2 regions of the Arthrobacter sp. 'calajunan' genome follow, and region 1 is predicted to be linked to the other one. Evidence: riboswitches for the same ligand, from Rfam matches in the RefSeq annotation. Region 1 holds a riboswitch; the other holds the start of a gene.
The links. A riboswitch is a leader RNA that binds a small molecule or an ion and turns the genes downstream of it on or off. The one in region 1 is predicted to bind thiamine pyrophosphate.

Region 1 (8,365 bases):
ATCGCCATGCTGGCGCCCTTGGTGTATCTGGCGCATTCGCAGCGGACCGTGCCTCCGCGGGAAATCCTGCTGCAGGATCCCGAGCTGCTGGCCGGGCTGCCGGCGCAGGATGCCGACCATTACAAACAGATGTCGGTGCTCCAGACCGTGGAGAACTGGCAACGCTTCCGCGCCCATGCACTGCCCGGGATCCGCGCGGTGAACCTGCGTTCGCTGGCCAAGCTGTCCAAGCGCTACTTCCTGGACGAGCTGCCGGTCGAGCGCACCGGACAGCTGCGCTGCCCGGTGCTGATGCTGTGCGGGAAACATGACCACGTCACCGGTTTCGCCGATCCGCGCAGGCTCGCGGCGAGGTATCCATCGGCCGAAATCGTTGTTGTTCCTGCGGCGGGGCACAACGTGCACCTTGACCAACCAGATATTGTGGCAGAGGAAATTACCGGCTGGGCCAAGGCGGTTTCTGCCTTCGCTGTGTCGTGAGTTGTGACAGTCCGAGATCCCCGGGCCCGCTTTTACGGCGCAGATGAGTCGTTACTTGTTACCTATCCGTGCTTCTCTGTGGCATCTCACAAGGAGAAAATAACGAGACAACACGCGGAGTATTCCGCAGCTGGGAGGAGTGGCAATGTCTGAGATGCTCGTTCTTCGCAATTGGACCAGCGTGGAGGAAGTCCCTGAACTCCTGGATGTCTGGCGCAACTCGGTGGAGGGAGGACGCGACTTCCTCTCGGCCGCCGATGTGGACGCCGTCGCCAACGCCCTCGAAGCGGTCTACTCCCAGCGCGTCTCGGTGAGGATCGCCCAGCTGGGCCAGGAGATCGTCGGTTTCGCCGCCTGGAGCCAAACGCAGATCGAGCTCTTATGGGTGCGCCACCACGACCGCCACCACGGCGTGGGCAGCGCGCTGCTGAAGGACATCCTCACGCTGTGCCCGGCGACCTGCATCCAGATCAATGGGCAGAACGCGAGCACCCTGTCGTTTTTCCTCGACCACGGTTTCGAGGTTGAAAGGGAAGCCGAGCACACCGACCCGCTGGCCCGGATCCAGCTGCGCCATGTCCAGCTTTCCGCCCCGGACGTGTCACGATAGATCCATGAGCGAAAACACCCGTGAACTGCGTGAAGTCAAAGTCGAACGAGTCGAGTCCAGGAAGTACCGGGCGACCAGCGCCGAGAGCGGCGCCAGTTTGGAGTTCGGCCAGGGCGAGGGGCTGCTGACCCCGGTGGAGCTGCTGCTGGCGGCCATCGCCGGCTGCTCGGCCATTGACGTCGACGTGGCCACCACCCGGCGCAGCGAACCGGAGAAGTTCGAGGTCGCCGCCAGCGGCTACAAGCTAAATGAGGACGGCGCCGGGCGCATGGACGACATCACGATGTCTTTCGACCTGAAGTTCCCCGACACCGACGAGGGCCGCAAGGCCGCCGGCATGGTCGAGCGCATCGTGAAGCTCTCCCATGACAAGTACTGCACGGTCTCGCGCACCGTAGAGCTGGGGGCCAAGGTCGCCAGCGAGATCGTCGACTAGCGGACATCCAACCGCGGCGGGAAGCCGGCAGGGAGCCGGCGCGTCACTACGCCGCATCACAACATAGCCAACATGCAACTGCCCGGTGCAGCGGCTCTGGATGCGGATTCGGGAAGACCGGATCCGCACGAGCGCTGCCCGGGCAGTTGCGCGTGCGCCGCCGCGCCGGGGACCAGCCCCAGGTTGCGGATGGCGCAAGCCTAACGCTGGGCCAGGACCTGGAAGGTGATGGTTCCCTCGGCATCCACGTTCGCGTCGAGCACCTTGTCATCCAGGGCGTCGGTGACCAGCTCGTCGAGGAAGACGGGGCTGCCCTCGCCCTGGATCACCTGGTCCGCCGGCTGCGGGCCGTCGACGACCCGCACGGCGAAACGCTCGGTCTGCTGGCCGTCGGTCTCCTCGGCGGGCTGGATGCGGAGCCCCGCCTCGGTGTCCTCCGTCTGGTTGGTGACCAGCGAGGTCACGATCGCATCGGCCTGATCGGTCAGTGTCAGCACTGTGTTCTCCTTCCGGTTGCGGTGCCGCCCGGTTCCGGGCGCCTTCACGCCACGCTTCCCTACGGGCCGGGGCGCGGGCAAATGAATTCATGGATCTTTGAGGATTTACCCATCCGGCACCTTGGAACGACGCGCCCAGGACCCCCGGACCGCCGCCGCCGCGCGCAAAGATGACGCGCCCGCGGCGCACAGTTGGCATTTGTGGTGCAGCTCATGCCTATAATCGCTTCAACTCCGCGGGAGCCTGAACCGACCAGGCTGAGAGGGCACCGAGCCGACCGCTACACCTGATGCGGGTCATGCCGCCGTAGGAAGGAAGTGCCTTCGTTGCACGTTGCCATCATCGGGGCCGGGATCATCGGCCTGTCCACCGCCTTCGAACTGCGTTGGCGCGGCTGCGAAGTCACCGTCATCGACCCCGACCCCGGGCAGGGGGCCAGCCGCGCCGCCGCCGGCATGCTCGCCCCGGCCGCCGAAACCACCTGGGGCCACGGAATCCTGCATGAACTGCTCGGCGCCTCGAACCAGGCCTACCCGGATTTCGTGCAGCGCATCGAGCAGGCCACCGGACGGCGCCCGGACTACCTGGAGAATGCGACCCTGGTGGTCGCCGCCGAACCGGCCGACCGCGACGCCCTGCACGAGCTGGTGCAGCTGCAGACGTCCCTGGGCTTCAGCGCGCAGACCCTGCTGCCCAGCGCCGCCCGCCGGCTGGAACCGGCGCTGGCCAGCAACATCGCCGGCGCGGTGCGCTGCGCCGGGGACCACCAGATCGACCCGCGCTCCGTGGTGGCGATCCTGGCCGGGCACCTGGACGCCCAGCTGGTCCGCGAACCGGCCGTCGAGCTGCTGCAGCGTGCCGGGACCACCCACGCGGTGCGCACCGGCAGCGGCCGGATCATCGAGGCGGACCAGGTGGTGCTCGCCGCGGGCCTGGGCACCGTAGCCGGGACGCCGGAACTTCCGCTGCGCCCGGTCTACGGGGACATCTTCCGGCTGCAGGGCCCTGCGGGCCCGCGGCTGCTCACGCACACGGTGCGCGGGATCGTGCATCGCGACCCGGTCTACCTGGTGCCGCGCGCGGACGGCTCGCTGGTGCTGGGCGCCAGCAGCCGCGAGGACGGCAACGAGGCGGTCAACATCGGGCAGATGCACAAGCTGCTGGACAACGCCCGCCGCCTGGTGCCCGGGATCGTCGACTGCTCGCTGAACGAGGTCATCGCCCGCGCCAGGCCCGGCACTCCCGACGACCGGCCGCTGATCGGGCGGCTGGATGACGGAATGGTGCTCTCCACCGGCTATTCCCGCCACGGGGTGCTGCTCACCCCGTTCGGCTCCTCGCTGACCGCGGACCTGGTCCTGGGCCAGCCGCCGCACGCGGAGCACGCCCGGGCCGTGGACCCCGCGCGCTTCAGCGGCGGGAGTGCGCCGGACCCGGCAGGACTTTCCCGAGCTGAAACTTCCCGAACCGACCCTTCACGACTTGCACCGACCCGAATGGAGCTGCACCGATGACCATCGACATCACGCTGAACTCAACCCCCACCACGATCCAGCAGGGTTCCACCCTGCGCGATCTGGTCTCCGCGCACCTGGGCCGCGAACTTGACGAACAGGGCCAGGCCGCCGACGGCACCAAGCTGGGCCTGGCCGTCGCCGTGAACGGCGCGGTGGTCCCGCGCAGCGCCTGGGCGCAGCGGGAATTGGCCGCCGGCCACACCGTCGAACTCGTCACCGCCGCCCAGGGAGGCTGAACCAGTGCAGAGCAGCACGCAGAACACCACTGAAACCACCACCGCCGCGGACCTCACCGAGCTGGATGCCGTCAACGACGCCTTCGAAGTGGCAGGGCGCAGCTTCGGCTCCCGGCTGATCCTGGGCACCGGCGGGGCCACCTCGCTGAGCACCCTGGAGCAGGCGCTCGCGCTCTCTGGCACCGAATTGACCACGGTGTCCATCCGGCACTACTCGGCCGGCGGCTCGGCCAGCGTGTACGAGCTGCTGCAGCGCCACGGCATCGCCGCGCTGCCGAATACCGCTGGCTGCTTCACCGCCCGCGACGCGATCCTCACCGCCCATCTGGCGCGCGAGGCGCTGGAAACGAACTGGGTGAAGCTGGAGGTGATCGCCGACGAGCACACCCTGCTGCCCGACCCGCTGGAGCTGTTCGCCGCCGCCGAGCAGCTGGTCGCCGACGGCTTCGAGGTCTTCGCCTACACCAACGACGACCCTGCGCTGGCCGCCCGGCTGCAGGACGCCGGGGTCGCGGCGGTCATGCCGGCCGGGGCGCCCATCGGCTCCGGGCTGGGCATCCTGAACCCGCACAACATCGCCACCATCGTCTCCCGCGCCACCGTCCCGGTGATCCTGGATGCCGGGGTGGGTACCGCTTCCGACGCCGCGAAGGCGATGGAGCTGGGCTGCGACGCGGTGCTGCTGGCCAGCGCCGTGACCCGCGCCCACAACGCCCCGCTGATGGCCGCCGCGATGCGCGACGCCGTGCGCGCCGGACGCGCCGCCCGGCTGGCGGGGCGCATCCCGGTGCGCGACACCGCGCTGGCCTCCTCCCCGGGCGAGGGAATGATGCAGGCGCTGATCGGGGACTTCTCGTGAGCGGCCGCGCACCGCTGGTCGCACCGCGCACCGCGCTGGACCTTGCCCAGCTGGCCCGCTATTCCCGGCACCTGACCCTGCCCGGGGTCGGGGAGGAAGGCCAGCGCCGCATCGCCGCCGCGCGCGTGCTGGTCATCGGCGCCGGGGGACTGGGCAGCCCGATCTCCAGCTACCTGATCGCCGCCGGCGTGGGCACGCTGGCGGTCATGGACGACGACACCGTGGAGCTGTCCAACCTGCAGCGCCAGATCATGCACCGCCAGTCGGACGTCGGGGCGCGCAAGGTCGACTCGGTGCCCCGGCTGGCGGCGCAGCTGAACGACCAGGTCCTGGTGGTTCCCCTGGGGCAGCGGCTGACCCCGGACAACGCGCTGGAGCTGTTCGCCGGCTACGACCTGGTGATCGACGGCAGCGACAACTTCGCCACCCGCTACCTGTCAAACGACGCCGCCGAGCTGACCGGAACCCCGCTGGTGTGGGGCACGCTGTTCCAGTTCTCCGGCCAGGTCTCGGTGTTCGACCCGCGCACCGGGCCGATGCTGCGCGACCTGTTCCCGGAGATCCCGGACGCGGACTCGGTACCCAGCTGCGCCGAGGGCGGCGTGTTCGGCGCCCTGTGCGGGGTGGTCGGCTCGATCATGGCCGTCGAGGCGCTGAAGCTGATCACCGGAACCGGTGAAACCCTCTCCGGCAAGCTCTGGCTCTACGACGCGCTGAGCGCCGGGGTGCGCACCCTGTCCTTCGAACGCGACCCGCGGCGTGCCCGGGTGCGCAAGCTGGAGAACTACGCGCAGGAATCCTGCGCCCTGGCCCCGGCCGTTGGCCAGTTGGGCGCGGCAGAGCTGGAAACCCTGCGAGGCAGCCAAACGGCGCCGGGCCGGGTGCTGGTCATCGACGTGCGCGAGGACTGGGAACGGCAAATCGCCGCCATCACCGGCAGTGTGCACGTGCCGCTGGATCAGGTGCTCTCCCGCGGCTGGGACGCGATCCCCGCCCAGGGCGCCACCCACGTGGTGCTCGCCTGCAAGAGCGGGGCCCGTTCGCTGCGCGCCGCCCAGGCGCTGGGCCCGCAGCCGGCCGGGGCGCAGGTGTTGAACCTGTCCGGCGGCACCCTGGAATGGTACCAGCAGGTGCGCGGCGAGGCGCTGGCCTACTGACGACGCGGGCCAGCGGCCGGCTGGGATACTGGATCCATGGACGTATTGGGCGAACTGGCGTTTCGCGAACTCACCGACGCCGACGAGCAGCAGGCCATCGACGCGCACCACGCGCTGCTGGCCGACGACTTTGAATTCCTGCCCTCCTGGACGGAGAAGGGAAACTGGGCTGACTACGTGTACCGGATGAATGCCGGGCGGCGCGGGGAGCACGTTCCCGAGGGCTGGGTCCGCTCGGCCCTGTTCGTCGCGGTGGACCAGGACGGCTGGCTCCTGGGACGGGTATCGGTGCGCTACGCATTGAACTCCTCCCTGGAGAATCTGGGCGGGCACCTCGGCTACGGGGTGCTGCCCGAGGCGCGCCGGCAGGGAGTCGCCGGGGCGCTGTGCCGTTTCGGGCTGGACGAGCTGCTCGCGGCCGGGGTCCAGAGGGCGCTGATCACCTGCGCCGCCGGCAACGCCGGATCGCGCGCCACCATCCTGCGCTGCGGGGGAGTTCCCGACGCGCAACGCCCTCAAGTCGTTGACGGGGACGGAACCGCCCAGCTGCGATTCTGGGTGCCGACCGCCTGAACCCGCGGGTTCACCCGGATGTTGCGTACTTTTTTCTGTATGTTTTGACACACCTCGCCGGTTGGCTTGCCATGAGAGCGTAGAATAAATAGCTGGGTCGACTTTGGCCCCGACTCCATTGACCCTTAACTCGAGCAGAAGTGAGCCTTCACGCATGTCAGATAACATCACGAGCCGCGAAGAACTGCGCAACGTAGCAATCGTTGCGCACGTCGACCACGGCAAGACCACCATGGTCAACGCAATGCTTCAGCAGACCGGCGCTTTCGACAGCCACGGTGAAACCGAAGACCGCGTGATGGACTCGGGCGAGCTGGAGCGCGAAAAGGGCATCACCATCCTCGCCAAGAACACCACCGTGTTCTACAGCGGCCCGGCCGCCAACGGCAAGCAGATGACCATGAACATCATCGACACCCCGGGCCACGCCGACTTCGGCGGCGAGGTCGAGCGCGGCCTGTCCATGGTTGACGGCGTGGTGCTGCTGGTTGACGCTTCCGAGGGCCCGCTGCCGCAGACCCGCTTCGTGCTGCGCAAGGCCCTGGCCGCAAACCTTCCGGTGATCATCGTGGTCAACAAGACCGACCGCCCGGATGCCCGCATCGACGGCGTCATCTCCGACTCCATGGACCTGCTGCTGGGCCTGGCCTCCGACCTGGCCGACGAAGCACCTGACCTGGACCTGGACGCCATCTTGAACGTCCCAGTCGTCTTCGCCTCGGGCAAGGCCGGCTACGCCTCGATGAACCAGCCAGCCGACGGCTCGCTGCCGGACAACGAGGACCTCGAGCCATTGTTCGAGACCATCATCAAGCACGTTCCTGCCCCGACCTACACCGAGGGCGAAGTGCTGCAGGCCCACGTGACCAACCTGGACGCCTCGCCGTTCCTCGGCCGCCTGGCACTGCTGCGCATCTTCAACGGCACCCTGCGCAAGGGCCAGCAGGTTGCCTGGGCCCGCCAGGACGGCACCCAGAAGCAGGTCAAGATCACCGAGCTGCTGGCCACCAAGGGCCTGACCCGCGTTCCAGCCGAATCGGCCGGCCCGGGCGAGATCGTCGCAGTCGCCGGCATCGAGGACATCATGATCGGCGAGACCCTCACCGATCTGGAGAACCCGAAGCCGCTGCCGCTGATCACCGTCGACCCGCCGGCAATCTCCATGACCATCGGTATCAACACCTCGCCGCTGGCCGGCAAGGTCAAGGGCGCCAAGGTCACCGCACGCCAGGTCAAGGACCGCCTCGACAAGGAACTGATCGGCAACGTATCGCTGAACATCCTGCCGACCGAGCGTCCGGATGCCTGGGAAGTCCAGGGCCGTGGCGAACTGGCCCTGGCCATCCTCGTGGAGCAGATGCGCCGCGAAGGCTTCGAGCTGACCGTGGGCAAGCCGCAGGTTGTCACCAAGATGATCGACGGCAAGGTCCACGAGCCGATGGAGCACATGACCATCGACGTGCCGGAAGAGTACCTGGGCGCCATCACCCAGCTGATGGCTTCGCGCAAGGGCCGCATGACCAACATGGCCAACCACGGCACCGGCTGGGTCCGCATGGAATTCATGGTTCCAGCCCGCGGCCTGATCGGCTTCCGCACCCGCTTCATGACCGAAACCCGCGGCGCAGGCATCGCCTCCTCCCTGGCCGAAGGCTATGAGCCATGGGCAGGCCCGATCGAGTACCGCATCAACGGCTCGATCGTCGCCGACCGCGCCGGCGTGGTGACTCCGTTCGCCATGATCAACCTGCAGGAGCGCATGAGCTTCTTCGTGAAGCCGACCGAAGAGGTCTACGAGGGCATGATCGTGGGCGAGAACTCGCGCGCCGATGACATGGACGTGAACATCACCAAGGAAAAGAAGCTCACCAACATGCGTGCGGCTTCCTCGGACTCGTTCGAGAACCTGACCCCGCCGCAGACCCTGACCCTTGAAGAGTCGCTCGAATTCGCCCGCGAAGACGAGTGCGTCGAGGTCACCCCGGAGGCCATCCGCATC
Region 2 (8,365 bases), on a different contig from region 1:
ACCTCGCTGTTCATGGTGGCGGGGCTGATCGAGCGCCGCGCCGGCAGCGCGAACGTGACCCGGCTGGGATCGCTGGCCAAGCTGTCCCCGGCGCTGTCGCTGCTGTTCTTCATCCCGGCCATCAACTTGGGCGGCATCCCGCCGTTCTCCGGCTTCCTGGGTAAGTTCGGGCTGCTGCATGCGGCCGCGCAGGATGCAGACGCGTTGACCTGGGTGGTCATCGCCGCCGGCCTGCTGACCAGCCTGCTGACCCTGCTGGCGATCATCCGCGTGTGGGCCCGCATGTTCTGGCGCCGCGCGGCGGACGCCGAGATCCCCAACCCGGACCTGGTGGACGAGGCGGCGAAGGTCGCGGACCAGACCGCCGCCGGCGGCGCCCAGGCGCCGCACCTGGGCCTGAAGCTGGCCCGCGAACTCGAATCCGAGGCGCTGCCCTGGGGCATGCGCTACGCCACCGGCTCGCTGGTGGTGGCGGGCATCGCGCTGACGGTGTTCGCCGGGCCGATCTTCGAGTTCTGCCAGCGAGTGGCGGCGCAGCTGATCGCCCACGAACCGTACATCAACGCCATCCTGAGTTACTGAGCGGAGGGACAACATGCCGAACAAGAACCTGGCCCCGCGCGACCAGCGCATCGACGACGCGCTGGACACCGCCGGCGTCCGCCACCGCGCCACGCTCAAGCAGGAGTGGCCGCTGCTGCTCCTGCTGGTTTTCGTCTGGGGAGCGCTCTGGCAGGACTTCTCCCCGGGCAACCTGATCTTTGGCGCCGTCATCGCGCTGGTCATCGTGAACCTGTTCCCGCTGCCGCCGGTGGTGCTCTCCGGGCGGCTGAACCTCTGGTACTGCGTCAAGCTGTTCGGATGGTTCCTGGGCCAGGTCGTCGCCGCCAGCGTCCACGTCGCCTGGCTGGCGGTGGTGCGCGGGAAGAAGACGCGCAGCTCGGTGATCGCGGTGCCGCTGCGCACCGACTCGGACCTGATCGTGATGACCGTGGGCCATGTGCTGACGCTGATTCCCGGGTCCTTCGTGCTCGACGTGGACCGCAGCTCCTCGACCCTGTATCTGCACTACATCGACGTCGACTCGGCCCAGGAGGTCGCGAAGGCGCGGGAGAACATCCGCGACATCGAACGCCGCCTGATCATGGCCATCGGCAGCCAGGACGAGTACGAAGCCATCAAGAACGAATGCAGCCCCCGCGTGAGAAGGACAAAGGAGAAGCCATGATCGAAGTTGTCGTCTGGATCTGCGGCAGCCTGCTCGGGCTGGGCGCCATCGCCTGCCTGGTCCGTGTGGCGAAAGGCCCCTCAATCCTCGACCGGGTGCTGGCCCTGGATGTCATGCTGCTGATCATCTCCGCGGCCCTGTGCCTGGAGATGGCGTTGAACAGGCACACCGACTACGTGCTGTTCGTGGTCGCCGCCTGCACCATCGGGTTCATCGGCTCGGTGACCGTCTCGCGCTATGTCTCGGATCAGAGGAACGCGTAATGGACCTTTTCCTCGACATCCTCGTCGCCGTGCTGCTGATTCTGGGCTGCCTGATGTCCCTGATTGCCGGCATCGGCCTGCTGACCTTTCCCGACATGCTCACCCGCATGCATGCGGCCACCAAACCCCAGGTGCTGGGCTTCCTGCTGATCTTCGCCGGACTGGCCATCCACCTGCGCAGCTGGACCGTCATCCCGGTCCTCGTCCTTGCCTGGGCGATGCAGCTGCTGACCGCCCCGGTGTCTGCGCACATGATCGGCCGCGCCGGCTACCGCACCAAGCACGCGGCCAAGGAGACCCTGTACTCCGACGAGCTGCGCCAGGTCGTGGAGAAGGTGACCTCCGCCCCGCACACCGGGACCGTGCCGGAAATTGATCCGCAGGAGACCGGGCCGGACGCGAAATAACTTCAACCAACAGCAGCGGGCCATTCCCTGAGCAGGCAATGCCCCGCTGCTGTTGCGCTGGAGTGCTACTTGGTGAACTTGGCGATGGCCTTGGTGGTGCCGCGATCAGCCAGCACTTGGATGACCGCTGCGACCACGGCGGAGAACACGGCGAAGCCCAGCGCCTGGCGCATGGAAGCCTCGGCGGCTTCCTCGCTGCCCTTGCGCGGGGCGGTGTTGCCGGTGAAACCCTTCCAGACCTGATCGACCAGCTTGCTGCCGAGGAAGCCCGCACCCAGGGAAATGCCGGTTGCGATGAGCTTTTGTACTGCGTTCATGTGGACCTCACGTTCAACGTTGTGACTTATCGTTCCGTTGCCAGCTTACCTGCGGTATGGTGGGTGGGCAGTAATTATTCCGACAGGGGAGCGTCAAGCCGTTCGCGGCGAAAGGCGCTGAGAGTGCGATAGATCGCAGACCCTCGAACCTGCTCCGGTTAGTACCGGCGAAGGAAGTCGAGCATCTCGGATGCGGACCGGCGCTGGACAGCGCCCCGATTCCGTTCATCCCCCCTCCTGATCAAGGAGGACACCTCATGAGCACAACCCGCACGACGCAGCGCAGCACCTGGCGCGTAGTCGATATCGTCATCGCCTCGGTCATCGCCGTCGCTTCCGGCGTGGTCTTCTGGGCCTGGTCCGCGAGCTACGGCCTGTTCTCGCTGGCCTTCACCGCCTTCCCACCCGGCACTGCCCTGCTTACCGGCCTGTGGCTGTTCCCGGCGGTGCTCGGCGCGCTGATCATCCGCAAGCCCGGCGCCGCACTGTTCTGCGAGGTGCTGGCCGCCGTGGTCGAGGCGCTGCTGGGCACGCACTGGGGCATGCCGGTGCTGATTTCCGGCCTGGTCCAGGGCCTGGGCGCCGAGCTGGTGTTCGCGCTGTTCCGCTACCGTCGCTGGAACCTGCCGGTGGCGTTGCTTGCAGGCCTGGGCTCGGGCCTGTTTGCCGGCCTCAGCGAAGCCTACGTCGTGGGCAGCGTGGCCGAATACACCGAGTTCATGAAGCTGTTCCACGTGGGAGCCACCGCCGTGTCTGGCCTGGTCGTCGCCGGCCTGCTGTCCTGGTGGATTACCCGGGCGCTGGCCCGCACCGGCGCGCTGAGCAACCTCGCCAGCCGCCGCGCGCACCTGGAACCGGCGCTTGCGGTGCGCAAATGAGCGCCGCCGCCAACGGGCGTACGGCCCCGCTGACCCGGCAGGGTGTGGAGATCAGCGCGCGCGGCTTCACCTGGCAGCATGCCGAGCGCGACCGCCCGGCCATCGCCGGACTTGACGTGCAGATCCCTGCAGGTCAGAAGGTGCTCCTGCTGGGCCCCTCGGGGGCCGGCAAATCCACCTTCTTGCATGCGCTGGCCGGCGTGCTCGAAGTCGACCAGGACGCCGGTCCCACCGGCGAGCTGCTGGTCGGCGGGCAGGACGCGTTCGCGCGCAGCTTCCCGGTGGGCCTGATGCAGCAGGATCCGGAAACCCAGGTGGTGCAGAGCCGGGTGGGTGACGACGTCGCCTTCGGCGCCGAGAACCTGGGCGTCGACCCGCAGGAGATCCGCGAGCGGATCCCGCAGGCGCTTGACGCCGTGGGGCTCGGCGCACTGGGCTACGAACATCGCACGCAGGAACTGTCCGGCGGGCAGAAGCAGCGCCTGGCCCTGGCCGGGATCCTGGCCATGCGCCCCGGGCTGATGCTGCTTGACGAGCCGACCGCGAATATCGACCCGGGCAGCATCCCGCCGTTGCGCGATGCAGTGATCGGCGCCGTGGAGTCCACCGGGGCGACGCTGATCGTGGTGGAGCACCGGCTGGAGGCGTGGGCCCGGCAGGTGGATCGGGTGCTGGTGCTGGCCCCCGGCGGGGGGATCGCCCACGACCTGCACCCCGAGGCGCTGGCCGGGGACGCGGCGGTGCGCGCCGAATTGGCGCAGGCAGGGGTCTGGATTCCGGGCTATGTTCCGCAGACCTCGCCGGCGCCGAGGGCCGGCGGCGCCCCGATGCTGCACGCCGAGGAGCTGGTTTGCGCGCGGGGCGAGCATGCTGTGCGCACCGCCCCGGCCAGCTTCGAGGTCACCGGCGGCAGGGCCCTGGTGATCCGCGGGGAGAACGGGGCAGGGAAGTCCACGCTGGCACTGACCCTGGGCGGGCTGCTGCAACCTGTGTCAGGCCAGTTCGCCGCCAGCCCCCAGCTGGCCGACGGGTTGCCGCCCTCGCCGTTCAGCTGGAAGGCCGGAGCGCTGGTCGCCCGCATCGGCTCGGTGTTCCAGGAACCCGAGCACCAGTTCGTCACCCAGTCCGTGCGCGAGGAGCTGGCTTTCGCGCCGCTGCGCGCCAGGCACGGCGCGGCCGAGGAGCAGAAGTACGATCCGCGGCAGGTCGAGGCCCGGGTGCAGGAGTTGCTGGAGCGGCTTGGCCTGCAGGACTTGGCCGAAGCCAACCCGTTCACGCTTTCCGGAGGGGAGAAGCGCCGGTTGTCGGTGGCCACAGTGCTGGCCGCCTCGCCGGACGTGGTGATCCTTGACGAGCCGACCTTCGGGCAGGACGCGAACACCTGGCGCGAGCTGGCGCAACTGCTCATCGAGGAACTCGCCGAATCCACCGCGATCATCGCGGTGACCCATGACGAGCATTTCGCCGCGGCGCTGGGGGCCGACGAGCTGGTGCTGGCGCCGGCCGAGGTGGCCGCCGCGAGGACCTCGTCGGGGCCGATGCTGGACGCCCCGGTGGGGGACAGCTGGCTGGCGAAGATCAATCCGCTGGCCAAGTTCGGCGCGATCGCCGGGGCCACTTTGCCGCTGATCAGCACGGTGGACTGGGTTTCGGCGGCGGTGGTCATCGCGGCCACGCTGCTGATGCTGCCGCTGGCGGGGCTGGGCATCGGCGGGTTCTTCCGCCGCGGCTGGCCGCTGCTGGCGGCCGGCGTCCTGGCGGCCTGGGGCATCGCCCTGGTGGGCCAGGATTCGGGACGGGTGCTGCTGGATCTGGGGATCTTCGACATCACCGAGGGCTCGGTGGCCGGAGGCGTCGCCACGGGGCTGCGCGCATTGGCCATGGCGGTGCCGATGGTGCTGCTGCTGTCCACCACGAACCCCAGCGACCTGGGCGGCGCGCTGTCCCAGCAGCTGAAGGTGCCGCACCGTTTTGTGCTCGGTGCCTTGGCGGGCATGCGCCTGCTGGGCTTGATGGTGGAGGAATTCACCACGCTGACCCTGGCGCGGCGGGCCCGCGGCATCGGCAACCTGGGCACCGTGCGCCAGCGCGTGGGTGCGAAGCTCGGCCAGCTACTGGCGCTGCTGGTGCAGGCGATCCGCCGGGCCGGGCGCCTGGCCACCACCATGGAGGCCAAGGGCTTCGGCACCGGGCAGCGCACCTGGATCCGCACCGCCACCTTCACCCGGAGCGACGGTGCGGTGCTGGCCGCCGGCGTCCTGCTGGGCGCCGCGGCCATCGCGGCCGCTATCTGGGCCGGGACCTACAACCTGATCTGGTAGCCGGGGCTAGCGGATCGAATCCGCCAGGGCGGACAGCTGTTCGTGCAGCTCGGCGTCCATCCGGATCGGCTTGGCATCCAGGGTGCGCACCGGGGTGAGCAGGCGGACCGAGGACACCAGCCACACGCCGTCGGCCTGGTACAGGTCCTCCGGGCGCAGCGGGCCGTAGCCCAGCTCCCAGCCGTCCTGCTGCGCGGCGTCGAAGATGGCGCTCTGGGTGGTGCCGGGCAGGATGCCGGTTTCCAGCATCGGGGTCAGCAGGCGGCGAGTTTCCCCGTCGCGCTGGGCCAGCAGCACGGTGGCGGTGGGTGCTTCGAGCACTACGCCGTCGGCGGAGGTGAAGATGACCTCGTGGGCGCCGTGCTTGCGGGCGTAGCGCAGCGCCGCCATGTTCACCGCGTAGGACAGGGTCTTGGCGCCCATCAGCAGCCACGGTGCGCGTTCGGCGAGCTTCGAATCGTAGCCGCGGTCCAGGAAGAGCACATCCACGCCGGTTTCCCGCTGCTCCATGCCCACGCGCGGGGCGGGGGTGACGGTCACCCAGCACACGGCCGGGTCCTGGTCCAGTTCGCCGCGCATGGCCACCAGCTTGACTACTGCTTCCTCGGCGCCGCCGGTGGCGTCGAAGTCGGCGACAGCGGTGTCGACCGCTGCACGCCAGCTGCGCTCGTCCGGGATCGGCAGGTCGGAGGCCTCGGCGGAGACCGCCAGGCGAGCCAGGTGTGCCTCGATCTTGCGGACTGCCTGCTGGGTGTACAGCATCGACTCGAAGACCCCGTCGCCGCGGTTCACGCCCTGCAAGGTGACCGGGAGCTGGGGCGCGTTGATGTCGGCAAGGCGTCCGGCGGGATAGGCCGGATCGAGGAATACAAGAGAACTCATTCTCCAAGGTTATCGAATTTCCCGCCAAGCCCGCGCGCGAAGCCCCTGCGGAGGCTCATCTTGGACTGCATTCCGAGAAGAGGCAGGGGATTCGATAGGCTAGGCAAAGATGTTTTTCCCGCTTCTCTAACTGCGGGATGCGGCGCACACGCCGCAGACGCCCACGGGCGCTGACGTGAGGGGGTGCCGCGATGTGGCCGAGTAACGAAGTGATGCTGCAGATCGGCGGCGTTGTGTGGAGCATCCTTGTCGCGGCCGAGCTGGTGGTGCGCTACTTCATGATCGGCATCGTCCCCGGAAACCGGCGTCCCACCACGGCCATGGCCTGGCTGCTGGCCATCTTCTTCCTCCCGGTGGTCGGCCTGGTCGCCTACTGGCTGTTCGCCAACCCGAGGCTCTCGCGCCGCCGGCTGGAGAAGCAGAAGCGGGCGCACGACGAGATCATGCGCGGCACGGCCCACATGCAGCTGCCCGAGGAATTCCACTCCACGGAGGAATGGGTCGAATCGGCGGTCATCCTCAACCGCAACCTCGGCGCCATGCCGCTGGAAGGCGGGAACACCGTGCAGGTGCTCTCCGACTACCGCGGCTCGCTGGAAGCCATGCGCGAGGAGATCGACAAGGCCAAGCGCTACGTGCACATCCAGTTCTACATCATGGGCGACGACCCGGACTACGTGGATCCGGTGCTGGATTCCCTGGAAGCGGCCGTGCAGCGCGGGGTCAATGTGCGCCTGCTCTTCGACCATCTGGGCACGCTGCGCGTGAAAGGCTACCGCAACTTCAAGAAGCGCCTGAAAAGCTCCGGCATCATCTGGCGCCCAATGCTGCCCATCGACCTGATCGGCCGGCGCTGGCGCCGCCCGGACCTGCGCAACCACCGCAAGATCCTGGTGGTCGACGGCGAAGTCGCGTTCACCGGAAGCCAGAACCTCATCGAGCCCGGCTACAAGCGCGAATCCGCGCACAAGGTGGGGCGCGAATGGGTGGAGATGATGCTCCGCGTGGAAGGCCCGCTGGTGCGCAGCCTGGATGTCACCTTCGCCACCGACTGGTGGCAGGAGGATGACGGCCAAGAGGTGCTGATGGACATCACCGAGGCCAGGCACCCGCTGCCCTACGACGACCGGCCCGGCAGCACGCTGGCCCAGCTGCTGCCCAGCGGCCCCGGTTTCGGCGGGGAGAACAACCTGCGCCTGTTCAACACCCTGATCTATTCCGCCTCCGAACGGCTGATGATCACCAGCCCCTACTTCGTGCCGGACGACTCGTTGCTCTACGCCATCACCACCGCCGCCCAACGCGGGGTGGAAGTGCACCTGTTCGTCTGCGAGGAGGGGGACCAGTTCCTGGTGCACCACGCGCAGCAGTCCTACTACCAGCAGCTGCTGGAAGCCGGGGTGCGGATCCACCGCTACCCGGCGCCGATGGTGCTGCACACCAAGTGCTTCACCGTGGACAACGAGGTCGCGGTGGTCGGATCCTCCAACATGGACATGCGCTCGTTCAGCCTGAACATGGAAATCTCGGTCATGCTGCTTGGGCAAGAAATGGTCGATGCAGTGAACAAGGTGCAGAACGACTACCTGGAGATCTCCTCGGAGATCACTCTGGCCCAGTGGCGACGCCGTCCGCGCATGCAGCGCTGGATCGACAACGTGGCACGTCTGACCGCCACGCTGCAATAGCAATGGCTCCGGCGCACCATGCCTGGGCGCTCTGGATGCTGGATGTCTTTTCCTTGATTCCCTCGCCCGCCTTTCGTGCACCCATTGGCCGGGCTCACCATAGGAGCCTCCCGCGATGACCGCGGGAGGCTCCAGCGCGAGTGGTGATGAGCTGCAAACACGCTTGATCGGCTCTGGGATGGGATTGGCCATCGCATGGGTTCCGAGATGGCCCGATGCGCGCCGGCCCTCAAGCAGGCTGCCAGAAATTACCGCTGGCCATATCCATGCAGCAAGCCAGATGCGGCTGTCATGGACGGCATCGCGGACGCCAAAGCACTGGCGAGCCACCTTAGCTTACTGCGTCGGTGCTCTGTGCGCGAAGCAGGATTTCGGGGTTGA

Region 2: another riboswitch for thiamine pyrophosphate. It lies ahead of RF641_RS13260 (ECF transporter S component); the one in region 1 lies ahead of thiO (glycine oxidase ThiO).

What each region holds. Positions count from the first base shown of each region.
Region 1 covers NZ_JBKZDY010000005.1:81,661-90,025, reverse strand. The annotation lists gene RF641_RS09540 (alpha/beta fold hydrolase) at 1-480, shown strand, start outside; gene RF641_RS09535 (GNAT family N-acetyltransferase) at 626-1,090, shown strand; gene RF641_RS09530 (OsmC family protein) at 1,095-1,526, shown strand; gene RF641_RS09525 (Fe-S cluster assembly protein HesB) at 1,727-2,023, opposite strand; TPP riboswitch at 2,250-2,354, shown strand; gene thiO (glycine oxidase ThiO) at 2,342-3,538, shown strand; gene thiS (sulfur carrier protein ThiS) at 3,535-3,777, shown strand; gene RF641_RS09510 (thiazole synthase) at 3,839-4,636, shown strand; gene RF641_RS09505 (ThiF family adenylyltransferase) at 4,633-5,793, shown strand; gene RF641_RS09500 (GNAT family N-acetyltransferase) at 5,830-6,366, shown strand; gene typA (translational GTPase TypA) at 6,521-8,365, shown strand, end outside.
Region 2 covers NZ_JBKZDY010000008.1:81,996-90,360, forward strand. The annotation lists gene RF641_RS13235 (Na+/H+ antiporter subunit D) at 1-582, shown strand, start outside; gene RF641_RS13240 (Na+/H+ antiporter subunit E) at 596-1,228, shown strand; gene RF641_RS13245 (monovalent cation/H+ antiporter complex subunit F) at 1,225-1,491, shown strand; gene mnhG (monovalent cation/H(+) antiporter subunit G) at 1,491-1,898, shown strand; gene RF641_RS13255 (DUF4235 domain-containing protein) at 1,964-2,215, opposite strand; TPP riboswitch at 2,290-2,408, shown strand; gene RF641_RS13260 (ECF transporter S component) at 2,473-3,093, shown strand; gene RF641_RS13265 (ATP-binding cassette domain-containing protein) at 3,090-5,414, shown strand; gene RF641_RS13270 (aminodeoxychorismate lyase) at 5,421-6,296, opposite strand; gene cls (cardiolipin synthase) at 6,488-7,984, shown strand.